Regions from separate parts of the Paenibacillus lentus genome, predicted to be linked through region 2. Evidence: a T-box and tRNA genes for the amino acid it is inferred to sense, from the RefSeq annotation. Region 2 holds a T-box; the other holds one or more tRNA genes.
The links. A T-box is a leader RNA that pairs with one kind of tRNA and senses whether it is charged. The one in region 2 lies ahead of EIM92_RS10170 (valine--tRNA ligase), so its partner is inferred to be a tRNA-Val.
Positions count from the first base shown of each region.

Region 1: it encodes a tRNA-Val, which carries the amino acid that the T-box ahead of EIM92_RS10170 (valine--tRNA ligase) is inferred to sense. The anticodon was not compared.

Region 1 is NZ_CP034248.1:2,900,975-2,908,262, forward strand. Features, by position in the region: gene EIM92_RS12890 (bifunctional diguanylate cyclase/phosphodiesterase) at 1-1,677, shown strand, start outside; gene EIM92_RS12895 (response regulator) at 1,746-2,882, opposite strand; gene EIM92_RS12900 (SMI1/KNR4 family protein) at 3,362-3,922, shown strand; tRNA gene EIM92_RS12905 (tRNA-Val) at 4,155-4,227, opposite strand; gene EIM92_RS12910 (hypothetical protein) at 4,375-4,617, shown strand; gene EIM92_RS12915 (GNAT family N-acetyltransferase) at 4,691-5,134, shown strand; gene EIM92_RS12920 (DUF3892 domain-containing protein) at 5,222-5,461, shown strand; gene EIM92_RS12925 (MBL fold metallo-hydrolase) at 5,529-6,263, opposite strand; gene EIM92_RS12930 (stalk domain-containing protein) at 6,450-7,010, shown strand; gene EIM92_RS12935 (DUF1292 domain-containing protein) at 7,147-7,288, shown strand, end outside.
Region 2 is NZ_CP034248.1:2,267,927-2,275,214, forward strand. Features, by position in the region: gene EIM92_RS10160 (endo-1,4-beta-xylanase) at 1-384, shown strand, start outside; gene EIM92_RS10165 (glycoside hydrolase family 9 protein) at 413-2,743, shown strand; T-box leader at 2,890-3,163, shown strand; gene EIM92_RS10170 (valine--tRNA ligase) at 3,245-5,914, shown strand; gene EIM92_RS10175 (bifunctional folylpolyglutamate synthase/dihydrofolate synthase) at 6,028-7,288, shown strand, end outside.

The DNA of each region.
Region 1 (7,288 bases), 630 kb from region 2:
ATAGGCAGCGGAATCGTCACGATGCACTACATGGGAATGGAAGCCATGATCATACCCAACGCTATCTATTACGATCCAGTTTTGCTGGTGTTGTCGATAATTATTGCATTAGTGGCTTCTTACTTGGCTTTGCTGCTCTTCTTACATTTTCAAAGCGAATCGAAGACAAGTTGGGTTAAGTGGTTGTCGGCAGCCCTCATGGGCATTGCCATTTGCGGGATGCATTATACGGCTATGGAGGCCGTCAAGCTTCAGCATCCTGCAGCGGCCAAAGCGATGGCGCCAACGCCTGCCGGGCAAGAACTATTTTTGCTGCTCTGTGTTATGATTGTCATCTTCATTATTCTGCTCGTATCCTGGGGAGCGCTAATCTTTGAGCGGCACGTACTGGAAAAGTTGGCTTACCTGGACTCGGTTACCGGATTGCCCAACCGCAACGAAATGAACCGCTTCTTCGATTCGCATGTCGGCACTGAAAAGATTGGAGTTCTATTTCTAGATTTAGATCAGTTCAAGGCGATAAATGATACGCTCGGTCATAACATCGGCGATTTGCTCATTCAAGAAGTCGGCATTCGCCTTCGTCAATTCATTCGCGAGGACCAGCAAGCATTTCGCATTGGCGGCGACGAGTTCCTATTCATTATCAAGCAATGCAATACGGCGCGCGCAGAGCAACTTGCCCACAAAATTTTGTACAGCATTAAGCAAGTATACTATATTGAGGGTAATGAATTATACGTCACAGGCAGCATTGGGATCAGTATTGGCTCGATTCAGGATTCCAACCGATCTGTATTGCTCAAGACAGCGGATACGGCAATGTATAGAGCTAAAGGGTTAGGCAAAAACCAAATCTGCTTCTATAGCGAAGAGATGGGCCTTCAGTTAGTTCGTAAAATGGAACTGGAGAAGGATCTCCAGCTCGCCTTGGAAAATAATCAGTTTTTCATTATGTATCAACCTAAGTGGAACGTAAAAACCAACAGCCTGGTTGGATTCGAGGCGCTAATCCGTTGGCAGCATCCAAGACTCGGCCTGGTTGCTCCGGGGGAGTTCATTCAAATTGCAGAAGGGACAGGGCTTATCGTGCCGATGACTAAATGGGCGTTGGAGCAGGCCTGTCGCCAATGCAAAGAATGGCAGTCTCAAGGATTGCAGCAGCCGGTTTCTGTTAATCTGTCGGTTCGGCTGTTTCAAAATGATAGTCTACAGGAACTAGTGCAAAACGTGTTGGATAAATTTGAACTAGCACCTCACTTGCTCGAACTGGAAATTACCGAGTCGATGGTTTTGTACGATATTAACGATATTATTCGTCAGCTCCAAGGCCTTCGTGAGCTTGGCGTACGGGTATCCATGGATGACTTTGGAACAGGATACTCCTCGATTGGCCTGCTTGACCGGCTTCCGATCGACGCATTGAAGCTGGATCGTTTATTTACTAATGATTTAGAGAATCCGAGCAAACGGGCGGTCATTAACGCGATCATTATGATGGCTAACAATCTCCAGCTTGATATCATTGCTGAAGGCGTCGAAAACCAGGAGCATATTGATCTTTTGGCTCGTCTTGGTTGCTATGTGATGCAAGGTTATTATTACGGCGAGCCGATGAGAGAAGCAGAAATTCACGAATGGGTCAGAACCAATGAACACAATATGAGTGTAGTCTGACTGCCGGGATTTTGCAAAATCATTCCATCAATCGGTAGAATTCTTGCAAATCAGTGATGCAGCAAGGATCAATTCTCGTGTTCGATTTTCCAATTGTCGTACCAATCCGTAATATATGTACTTGGCTGTTCATTGAACTCCTCAAGCAAAATAGCAACAAGCAGGCGATATTGCCGGTGGACAGCCAATGAATTTTTATTCGAAGCAAATATTTTCATTAGTGCAAAATGCGCTTCCTCCGCAATAGGGTGCTGATGACATATTTCCAGGTATTTTTCCACGGCCTTCGATTGCTGATGGTTCGACATATACCATTCCGCCATTCGAAATGAGGTGCGGAGCCATAGCATTTTTAACCTCTGTCGTTCACTTTCCGCCCACCAGTAATCGTATTCCTTCAAATAATCATCTTTAAATAATTTCATCATATTCACATAATCGGCAATTGTCGTGTTCTTTAAAGGTAGGCTGGACATCATAAAATTCTCCCATTCCTCGACATCCAGAAGCACATTGTTTAAATTTAAAACATATCCGTCTACAGAGTTCGTGAGCGAAAAATAATCCTCAAATTGCTCCAAAGTTTTTCGAATATGATAAATGATTGTATACAATAAGGAATACGCTCTGTTGGGTTCATATTCGGGCCACAGCAATTCAATTAAAGTCGATTTACGGATGAATTGTCCACGGCATTGCAGCATATATAAGAACAATTCCTGGGCTCGGGTTGTCCGCCAACGCAGCGGCGGTAGCTGCTTTTCTTTAAGAATCATTTGAAAATGGCCTAGCATTTTAATTTGCAGCGATTGGTTTTTCTGGGCCAGCCGATCTAAATCAAACTCGGTATGTGAACGATCAATACGCTGAATTGTATTCATCAACCTTTCCAATTTGACAGGCTTGAGCAGATAATCCAATGCGTTTAACTCAAATGCTCGTACGGCATATGATTCATATCCAGTGACGAACACAATTTTCAAATCCGGTTTCACTTGTAAAATTTCTTCCGCTAATTGAATCCCATCGATTTTCGGAAGTTGGATATCGAGGAAAGCCAGATCGATCGATTGATTAAGTATCTCTTTCTTGCCCAAATCCGGATCGGAAAACTTCCCCACGATTTCAATTTCAGGAATCTGCATTAGCTGGTGTTCTAGATAATCCAGTGCAATAATATCATCATCCAGAAGAATAACTTTCATCGCGCTCTCCCTACATATGTAATAACATCTGTAACAAACTAACAATTCATTAAAATACTATAGACTATCCATCTATACAATCTCTGAACAATTGATTAATTGTTGGCAGGATATGAGATTTTTTGGGTGATGTGGGGGATAAAGCTCTTAACGATATAATCGGCAGCAGGTTCATGATGTATAAATCGAAAAAATAGCGAATCATCACATTTAGTCTGCTGAACCGCTGCTGCCGATTCATTCGTGGCTATTTGCATCCGTGAAAAACAAATAGGGGCTGTCCAATAAAAGAGCTGATACCAAATATGGAGCAATGAAGCAGGAGGCTAGCACTTTTGATAATATGTTATTTCCTGCTGTAAGTCGTAAATCACAGAAGATCATTGACCTTACAAGAACCGGATACTATAAAGTTGAATTTAGGTTTGCCATTTATATACAATCTTGGTTTGCTGGATACTAGGAGGAATTTATCTGAGATGCACTCTAACTTGCAAACAATTTTAGATGGATTAAGGAAAAGAGCAAATAGTAAAAATGAAATATTAATTCAATTATCAGGCGGTGAGGTTGAAATTGCGAAATTTGAATTAAATCCACCCGCCCGAAAAGAAGAGGTTGACTTTATTTCAAAGAAGTATAATGTTAATCTTCCAAATGATTATGTAGAATTTATGTGTATTCATAACGGAGCAATACTATTTGACGTTGGTTTTGGAGAGTTCACCGAAATATATTACTTAAATAAAGTTGACGAATATTCTGAAATAATGCCTGATACAATCAGTGGAGGTCTTATTCCAGTTGCCCATTATCCTTCAGGGACTATTTATTTAGATACTACTCGAGAAAAATGTGTTTTTACGCATGATTCAAGTTCAGATTTCAGTTTTATGTCAATGAATTTTGAAGAGTGGCTGGAAGCTTTAATCTTAGCCAATGGGAAATACTTCTGGGAATGGACTCCACAAATGTTGTATAGGACTATCGACAATAGAGAGTTAATGGTCAAAGAATGGTTAATAAACGGATTTGATTAATAGCTGGATTAATTATGACTAAGGAAAATATTGCGTATTACCAAGAAGACCGCATAGGCTTATGCCTCGGCGGTCTTCGTTATGTTATTAATATATAAATATACAAAAACCCCTAATTAATCTACGGCCGTATTCCAGGCAAGCCCCAATTTATCCCCAGAGCCTCTAAAAGCTCGGACTGGGGTGGTTGAGAACAAAGAAAGAGCCCTTGATACACAAGGGCTCTCGGCTATGATCTGTAGTGGGCTCGAACCACTGACCCCCACCCTGTCAAGATGGTGCTCTCCCAGCTGAGCTAACAGATCAGATATAAATAGTGAAGACAAGAAATATCATAACAGGATTAATTGCTCCTGTCAAACCCTTTTTTACGTATAAAGGCTGGTACGGAGGACGACAATGTTGACAAGCGATGATCTGATGCAGTAAATAAGCAGAAAGGAGGAGAAGGTGTGCGGGTTAAGAGGTATGCGGCAATCGGGAAGCAAGGCACATCGAACATGAAAAAGGCTACAGCGATTGGGGGGATTCTCCTGATGCTGTTAGTCAGCGGCTGCGGTTTGCAGCCCAATGAAGAGACGATGCATAGGCAGCAGCAGTTCCCTTCATGGATCGGTCAATCCGTACGCGGCAAAGTGTATGGGCAATCCGTGCGGGAGCATGTGTACTCAAAGGAAGTAATCACGCCACCATAATAACTATACATTAACAGCTTTTTTTTGTATAATGATGCAGTTTGCAGAGTAAGAAGCAGGGGGAGGGGTATCCATGGCTGCTGTTATTATTGCCGTTAATTCGGAACAGCAATTAGAGAAATGTTTGGAGATTCGCAAGGAAGTTTTTGTGGAAGAGCAGAAGGTGCCGGTCGATCTGGAGATCGATGAATATGATGTAATCAGTCCGGACGCTAATCATGTGTTGGTTGAATTGGAAGGCACGGCTGCAGCAACAGGGAGAATTACGTACTATAAGGATAATAGCGCAAAAATGCAGCGGATCGCTGTTCGCAAATCTTTTCGTTCCCAGGGCCTAGGCAGAATATTGCTCCTTGCTATGGAAGAGCGGGCTAGAGAACTGGGGCTTACGAAGGCCGTGCTGGATGCCCAATGCCAGGCAGAGGAATTTTATGCCAAGCTCGGTTATGAGACGATATCCACAGAGCCGTTTTATGACGCAGGCATACTGCATGTTCGAATGGAGAAGTCCTTATAAACCCTAATATAAATGGGGAACTCGGGCTAAACTATACGCATCCCTTCTTTCTGGGGAACTCATCATGATGAAGGAGATGTGCAATAGATGGCTGTCGATAGCAGAGAGACGTTTATCGCGGTTCAAAGAAACGGGGATGGGAATTTAACCCGATTTAAAACCTCTAGCGGTCGTATTTTAAATTATGAAGACGCGCTGCGAGAAGTGAATGCGGGGGCGATTGCGGGCGTAAACATCTTTAAAGGAAAAGACGGAGAAATGTATATCCGCGGCGATGCGGATGGGGATCCATCGAACAATTTAGACGCACTGCCTACATTTGAATAAGAAGCGTGAGAAGCAGCCTCGGAAAATAATTCCTTGGGCTGCTTTGTTTTTTTCGCAAATTAATGTCCTATAGCTCATATATTTCGTGCTGGCGAAGAAATTCCATTTCCATCGTTTGGCCAATAAAAGCTTCCATTTCATCGCCGTAGTGCATAAGGGATATTAACTTCCGAATATCCGCAGGAAGGGACAGAAGCTCTGCCAGGGTAGTATGAACCTGACCGGGGCCTGTCAGCTGCACCTCATGCAAAATTTTACGGCAGCCGCGCTGATTAACAAGCTCCTCGAGCAGCTTGGGTTGAAAGATCATATCCGCACTATAGAAAATCTCGCCATTGAAGTATAAAGAGTAGCTGTTTTTCCCGGGAATATGAGGTGTGCGGATAATTTCCACAGTGAGGCCGGGAACGAGCTCGGTGGCCTGTCCTTCGCGAAGCAGATGAACATAAAAAGCATCTTCCAGAGATTCTATGCCGTCCTGGCCTAATCCCCCCTTCAGGGTGTTCTCCCATAGCGGCTCTGCCAACTGCTCAGGAACGTAGAGCACGGGTTTTCGTCCATGGCCGTATTTTAAGCGGAAAGCGTACTCCTCGAGTCCGCCCACATGGTCACCGTGAATATGAGTGATCAGGACGGCGTCGATGGTTTGCATCGGCTTGCCTATATGATGTAACGCAAGTGGAGCCGTTATTCCACAGTCGATCATCAATGTAAAATCGTCTGCATACAGCAGCCCGTTATTGTTAAAGTATTGCTTGGCAAAAGCGCCGCCCGTACCAAGCATTTGAAGGCGTAGCGACAATCAATATCCCTCCTGTACGTTCTATGGTATTCCATTTTAATTTACACGATTTTCCTAATCAGTGAAAGCGTCTCTTGTATTCTCGCAAAAATTAAGAGTGATTTTATAGAAAACACCGCAACTTGAGCAGCTTGCAGGAGTATAAATTAACATCAACATGAATCAATTGGAGGGCTATTGATGAATTTGAAATGGAGAAGAGTAATGGTGCTAGTATTGGCATTCTCCCTTACGGGCGGATCCATGCTTTTTGCAGACTCAGCAACACAGAAAGTTAAGCTTTATATGGATGGCCGCGAAGTGGAAGACGGCGGTTACGTGATCGATGGCAAAACATACGTCCCGGTCAGAGAGCTGGAGGGATTAGCTGAATATGATGAAACGACGAAGCAGGTAAACTATTATAAACCCAATGTTCATATTTTCTTGTTCAAGGGCAAGGGGGAGATTTTCTCGGATATCGAGAAAGCCGGCAAGCTTAAATTTAGCGTCTTCTCGCAAATCGACAACCTGAGAACGGAAATATCCGCGGTCAAAGTAGCGATTACAGCGCCGGACGGCACATCCAAAACAATTCAGACCAAGGAAGTTAGTGACACAGGAAGCAACTTTTATTTCGTCACGGATGATTATACGTATGATTTCAAAACTGCAGGTAAATATACACTAGGCTTCTATATGAAGCCGGCTTCAGGCGGTTCCGATTTCATGCTGGTGTCTGAGAAAAGCATCAACGTGCTTAAATAATTCATAATAATTAATATTGTAGGTAGAATGGTTGAATATCGAATTGACCTGCCCTGTGTAAAAATGATACGATACGGAGGGAAACTGACAGGTTCATCCAACACTAACTACAAAACTTTTAAAGTGAGGTATTTCAATGAGCGATCACAAGCATGAACACGGCGAAGCTTGCGGCTGTGGACACGACCACGATCATGACCATGAGCACGAGGAGTTTGTGCTCACGCTGACGGACGAAGAAGGCAATGACGTGGAAATGGTTCTAGTCGAAACGTTCG
Region 2 (7,288 bases):
ATTGTGAATAGCGGGAATAACGCAGTGCCGTTAAGTGAGCTGACCCTTCGCTATTACTTGAACACAGACGGGAACGAGGCTTTTATATTTAACTGTGACTGGGCGGTCGTCGGCTGTTCAAATCTCAGCGGCAAGTTCGTTAAGCTGGATGAAGCTAAAGCGAATGCTGATGCTTATTTAGAAATTAGCTTCAAAGCTTCAGCAGGCACTCTCTCGGCGGGAGGAAGCATCGGTGAAATACAAACACGCAGCCATAGCAGTGACTGGACGAGTTTAAACGAAAATAATGATTATTCTTTTGATTCGACAATAACCTCGTTTACAGATTGGGAGCAGGTGACGCTATATCAAAACGGGAAGCTAGTTTGGGGAGTCACGCCTTAAATTAAATGAATGAAAAGAGGGAGCTAGAATGATCGGTTTTATGGATAGTTCGAGAAGCAGTGTATGGAACTTTACAAAATCAACCGCGGCTGTGCTCATTCTCATGATGGTTATATCTGTTTTGTTACCTACAGGGGTTAACGCGGATACGGACCCTAGCCCAATCCGTGTCAACCAAGTTGGTTACCTGCCCGGGGCGAATAAAATAGCCACGATTGTCAGTAGCTCGACATCGCCGCTTGCTTGGGAGCTACGGAAGACGGGAGGCGGCGTAGCAGCTCAAGGACAAACGCATGTATATGGTCAGGATCAGGCTTCTGCCGATCATATTCACCACGCGGATTTTTCATCCATTACGGAACAAGGGACTTATAAATTATGGGTTTCGGGGTTAGGAGAAAGTGTACAATTTTCAATTACTGAAAACTTATATCCGAGCCTGCCGAACGAAGCGATGGAATATTTTTATTTTCATCGTATGGGAATTGATATCGAGGCGCAATATTTGAGTAATTCGGCGTTTGCTCATAAAGCACTGCATCCGGGGGACGGCTCGGTTGGCTGTTTTAACAACTGGTGCGGAAACGAAAGGCTCAATGTGAAAAATTCCTGGGCGGACGCGGGGGATTTCGGAATCTATCCCGTGAATCAGGCCATATCAGCTTGGACGCTGCTGAATCTGTACGAGCGTTATCCAACAGTGTTCCCGGACGGTTCCCTGAACATCCCGGAGAGCGGGAACGGAATTCCCGACATTCTCGATGAAGTTTTGTTCGGCTCTACTTTTATGAAAGGAGTTATGCCTTCGACAGGGCTTGCCTCGCATAAAATTCATGGTGATAACTGGAGTGCTTTCCCAGTAACGAACATTGATGAGGAAAACAGCATGAATCGCCAGGCCCAGCCGCCATCTACGAATGCGACCTATGCGGTTGCCCGCAATCTCGCACATTTGGCTCGCCTGATCGAACCGTACAATGCAGTAGAGGCCGCGGAAATGTGGAGCATTGCCAAGGAGGCCTGGACACGGGCTTTGGCTAACCCGAATGTTCTCTATACCTCGGAAACGCCCGATGCTCCTGGTGGCGGAGACTATGATGATATGAGTACAAGCGATGACCGATATGCGGCGGCCGCAGAGCTTTATTTGACGGCTTATGCGTTCGGTGACAGCAATGCCTCTTCCTACAAAGCCGCGGTAACCTCATCTCCCCATTACCGCGAGGTTACCCAGTTTGATTGGTACTCTACGGCTGCGACAGGTACGCTCTCCTTATTGTCAGCTCCCAGCGATTTACCAGCCACTGATCTTCAGGCGATGAAGACGAATGTGCTGAACCAGGCGAACGGTATGCTGGCGACGCTAAACGGGGAAGGATACCCTGTGCTGCTGCCGGGGAACAAAGGTTATGATTGGGGCTCCAACTCCAGCATTGCCAATAAAATGATATTGCTGGGCTACGCTTACGATCTTAGCCAGAATTTGAATTATTTAAAGGCCATGAACCGGGCGATGGATTATTTCATGGGTAACAATGCGATGAGATTATCCTATATTACGGGATACGGACAATACTACGAGACGGACACGCATGACCGCTGGGCCTGGGGCAAATACCAGAGCGGCGTCCCGTATCCGAAAGGCTGGCTGTCCGGAGGGCCGAACAATACGCATATCAATGATTCGGCGACACCGACGGGAATGCCGGCTGCGAAATCGTATGCCCCGAAGAACACGGCCCCTGAGGCCTGGGTGTCCAAAGAGAATACGATCAACTGGAATGCACCACTCGTTTGGATTTCAAAATACATTCAAGACCACAGAGAGCCCTTAGGCGGAGGTACGAACTCGAATCCTAACCCGAATCCCGACCCAAACCCAGATCCAAACCCATCACCTGAAGGAGATTTGGCTGTTCAGTATAAGGCCGGGGACACGAATCCCTTGGATAACCAGTTCAAGCCGTACTTTAATATCGTTAATCACGGTTCTACGGCAATACCTTTAAGTGAATTAAGCCTTCGTTACTATATTACTGTTGATGAAAATGAACAGATGGAGTTCAACTGCGATTGGGCGATGGTAGGCTGCACTAATCTAAGCGGTACTTTTGTCAAAATGAATCCCGGAAAATCGATGGCAGATACCTATTTGGAGATTACATTCAATGCAGCGGCAGGTTCGCTGCCGGCGGGAGGTCAAACCGGGGATATCCAGACTCGCAACCATAGCAGCAACTGGACGAATTTAAACGAGAGCAATGATTATTCTTTTGATCCGCTGAATACTGCTTATACGAACTGGGAACGCGTAACCTTGTATCATAACGGGATTTTAGTATTCGGAACAGAGCCTTGATCGGCGGGACTCACATGCGATTTCTCTCAGCTCCGGCACGTTTAAGACGCTTGAATTCGGGCTGATTGGATGCTGGCCGCCAGACCAAATATTGACTCCTAGTCAATTTCACGCTATGATAATGAAGATTAACTTAAAAAATGCGTGGAAAGACATAGAACGGGAAGAGTAGGCAGTATGCCCTTCAGAGAGCGGGATTGCAGCGCTGGAAGATTCCGCAGGATGCAGCTGGCCGAAGTCACCCGGGAGTCGCTTGTTTGAGCAGCTATGTAGTATGTAGTCGTTAGAACGGGCCGGTAGCAGCCGTTATCTGTACGAGTGTTGCGAGTTTCTCGGCTATTCCAATTAAAGAGGAATCAGCTTAGGTGAACCCGCAAAACAAAGGTGGTACCGCGAAAGTAAAGCCCTTTCGTCCTTTGAGACGAGGGGCTTTTTGTATTTTTAAGCAAGACTATCCTGATTACGCTAAGGCAATGCTGAATTGTAACGGAGGTTGAAATTATGTCAGAGATCCAAAAGCATTCATCGGCTAACATGCCAACAACGTATGACCCTAAGGCGGCAGAGCAGAAATGGTATCGGTATTGGATGGAGGGCGGCTTTTTCAAAGCAGGGCAAAGACCGGAAGCTACGCCGTACACGATCGTTATTCCACCACCGAATGTAACCGGTATGCTCCATATCGGGCATGCGCTTGATTTTACGCTGCAGGATATATTAATCCGCACAAAACGGATGCAGGGTTATGACGCTCTGTGGCTCCCAGGCTCAGATCATGCCGGAATAGCTACGCAAACGAGAGTAGAGCAAACGCTGCGGGCAGAAGGAATTTCCCGTTATGACCTTGGACGCGAGAAGTTTCTTGAGAAGGTATGGGAGTGGAAAGAGCATTATGCCGACACGATTCGTGAACAATGGGCAAAAATGGGCTTCTCGCTCGATTACTCCCGCGAGCGGTTTACTTTGGACGAAGGGCTATCGGAGGCTGTTCGCGAAGTTTTCGTTAAGTTGTACGAGAAGGGTCTGATTTATCGCGGTAAGTATATCATTAACTGGGATCCTGCGGCTCGTACGGCCCTCTCGGATATTGAAGTGGAGTACAAAGAGGTTAACGGTCATTTGTATCATCTTCAATATCCGCTTAAGGATGGCAGCGGATTTATTACAGTAGCTACAACGAGACCTGAAACGATGCTTGGGGATACGGCTGTTGCCGTTCATCCTGAGGATGAGAGATATCGTCACCTAATCGGGCAATCTTTAGTTTTGCCAATCGTGAACCGCGAAATTCCGATTATAGCCGATGAGTACGTAGATAAGGAATTCGGAAGTGGAGCGGTGAAGATTACACCTGCTCATGACCCGAATGACTTTGAAGTAGGCCTTCGCTATGATCTGCCGCAAATTACCGTTATGGATGAAAGTGGCAAGATGAACGAGGCAGCTGGAAAATACAAGGGGCTGGATCGCAGCGAATGCCGCAAAGCCATCGTTGAAGATTTGAAAGAATCGGGAGTCCTTGTGCAAATCGAGGATCATGTTCACCAGGTTGGGCACAGCGAGCGTTCCGGAGCCGTTGTAGAACCTTATCTATCGACGCAATGGTTCGTAAAAATGAAGCCTCTGGCAGAAGCGGCGATCGCTGCTCAAAAGTCAGGCAAAGGAGTTCACTTTGTTCCGGAGCGGTTTGAGAAAATCTACCTGCACTGGATCGAGAATGTTCGCGATTGGTGTATTTCCAGGCAACTATGGTGGGGTCATCGCATTCCAGCCTGGTATTGTGAATCCTGTGGCGAATTGCACGTCGCAAGAGAAGCAGTAGATGCTTGCGTAAAATGCGGAGGACATAAGCTTGTACAGGATAATGATGTTCTTGACACCTGGTTTAGTTCTGCGCTGTGGCCGTTCTCCACACTGGGCTGGCCGAATGAGGACAGCGAGGACTTCAAACGTTACTTCCCAACGGATGTTCTCGTTACCGGGTATGACATCATTTACTTCTGGGTAGCCCGGATGATCTTTACCGCGCTCGAGTTTACGGGAGAAATTCCGTTTAAGGATGTGCTGATCCATGGACTGGTACGGGACAGCGAAGGCCAGAAAATGTCTAAATCGCTGGGTAACGGGGTTGATCCATTGGATGTGATCGAGAAATATGGTGCGGATGCGATGCGCTATATGATCTCTACGAGCAGTACGCCTGGGCAGGACTTGCGCTTCCACTGGGAGCGGGTCGAGCAGGCTCGCAACTTTGCGAATAAAATTTGGAACGCCTCTAGGTTTGCATTGATGAATCTGGAAGGTGTAACCTTTGATGATATTAATATTGAAGGAAAGCTGTCGACTTCCGATCGTTGGATCCTTCACCGTTTCAATGAGACGGCGCGCAATATCACTCGTCTGATCGATGCTTATGAATTCGGAGAGACAGGTCGGGAACTGTATAACTTCATTTGGGATGATTTATGTGACTGGTATATTGAATTTGCTAAATTGTCGTTCTATGGCGAAGATCCGGTAGCCAAAAAGAATACGCAGTCCGTCCTTGCCTATGTGCTTGATCGCACGCTGCGATTGATTCATCCTTTCATGCCGTTTATTTCCGAGGAAATATGGCAGCACTTGCCGCATCGCGGCGAGACAATCACGCTTGCAGAATGGCCGCAGTATGATCCAGCGCTGGAAGCACCGGATGCCGTGCGGGAAATGAATTTGCTGATCGACATTATTCGCTCCGTTCGGAATATTCGCGCGGAAGTAAATGTACCAATGAGCAAGCAAATCGAATTGATCGTGAAGCCAAGCTCAGCCGAGCTGCTGGATATCGTGGAACGCAACAGTCACTATATCCGTCGATTCTGCAATACCTCGCAATATGAAGCTTCACTGGATGCGGCAGTACCTGAGAAGGCGATGACGGCGGTAGTGACGGGAGCCGAGTTATATTTGCCGTTAGCGGGTCTGATTGATATCAGCCAGGAAATTGCCCGTCTCGAGAAAGAATTGGCTCACCTCGATAAAGAGGTAGAGCGTGTAGAGAAGAAGCTGGCGAACGAGGGTTTTGTAGCTAAGGCACCAGCGAAGGTGATAGAGGAGGAACGTGCCAAAATGGCCGATTACTCCAGTAAACGTGATAAAGTGCTGGCCCGGATCGCTGAATTGAAAGGCTAAGACACGAGCAATACCCTTAGTACAGCAGGAGCAAAAGTCATTAATTACAGCTCTTGCTGTACATTTCATTATTGCAGCATTTCGATCAATACATTAATGTAGGTGAAAATGTCATGGGGGTTAATCTTTCGAAGGAGATTCAACTGCCGCTTGCAAGCTATCCAGATGCGGTTGAATGGATTAACGGTTTATTACCGTTTGGCATCCGTCCGGGATTAGAGCGGATTGAACGGATGATGGAGCATTTTGGTCACCCGCATCGAAGACTTAAGTTCATACATGTTGCAGGAACGAACGGTAAAGGCTCCTCCTGTGCTTTTTTAAGTTCAACGCTCAAGGAATGCGGATATGATGTAGGGATGTTCACTTCCCCTTACATTACGAAGTTTACGAACAGATTCCAATTCAATGGAGAGGACATACCGGAGGAGACACTGCTCAGCTTGTCCAACCGGATTGCTCCCGTTGTGAATGAGATCGCTGCCAGTGAATTGGGATCTCCTACAATGTTTGAAGTGAGTACAGCACTTGCGATTCTTTATTTTGCGGAAGTATGCTATCCCGATGTTGTAGTATGGGAGACCGGACTCGGGGGTAGAATGGATGTAACGAACCTGGTCACGCCGATTGTGTCACTGATTACGAATGTCGGCATGGATCACACGGATATTTTGGGCGACTCTCTGGAGGAAATCGCTTCTGAAAAAGCAGGCATTATCAAACCGGGCGTTCCGGTAGTAAGCTGTGCCAGCCAGTCTTCTGTTATTGCTGTTTTGAAAGAGACAGCTAAAGAGAAAGGCTCGACGCTCTATTTGCTAGGTGAGCAGTTTTACTACGATGGCAACGTTAGTGGCTTAAGCAGTCAAACCCAGAGCATTCATTTTCGCGGGCCGTTCCGTGCGATGGATTTAGAGCTTTCGATGTTAGGCCAGCATCAATGCGTAAATGCGGCAGGGGTAATGATGGTACTCGAGGTTTTACGCCAATACATGGCCTTTGTTCTTGAGGATGAGCAGGTGCGGGTCGGATTCAAAAATGCTTTTTGGGCAGGACGGCTTGAGCAAGTAGCTGAGCAGCCGCGAATCATACTCGATGGGGCCCATAATCCGGAGGGTGCAGAAGCGCTCACGAGAAGCCTTTCGGAAGCATTTAGCTACCGAAAGCTGAATTTGATGATGGGGATGCTGGATAACAAGCATCATCGTGAATACTTGGAGCATATATTACCAATAGTGGATACGCTTATTCTGACCGAGCCCGATTTTCGCAAGAAAATGGATGCGGATTCGCTGTATCAGCTCGTGGAGGAATTGCGCGGAGATATAGCGAAGGCGGATCTTGAAGTCATTGTGGAGCGTGATTGGAAAAGTGCGC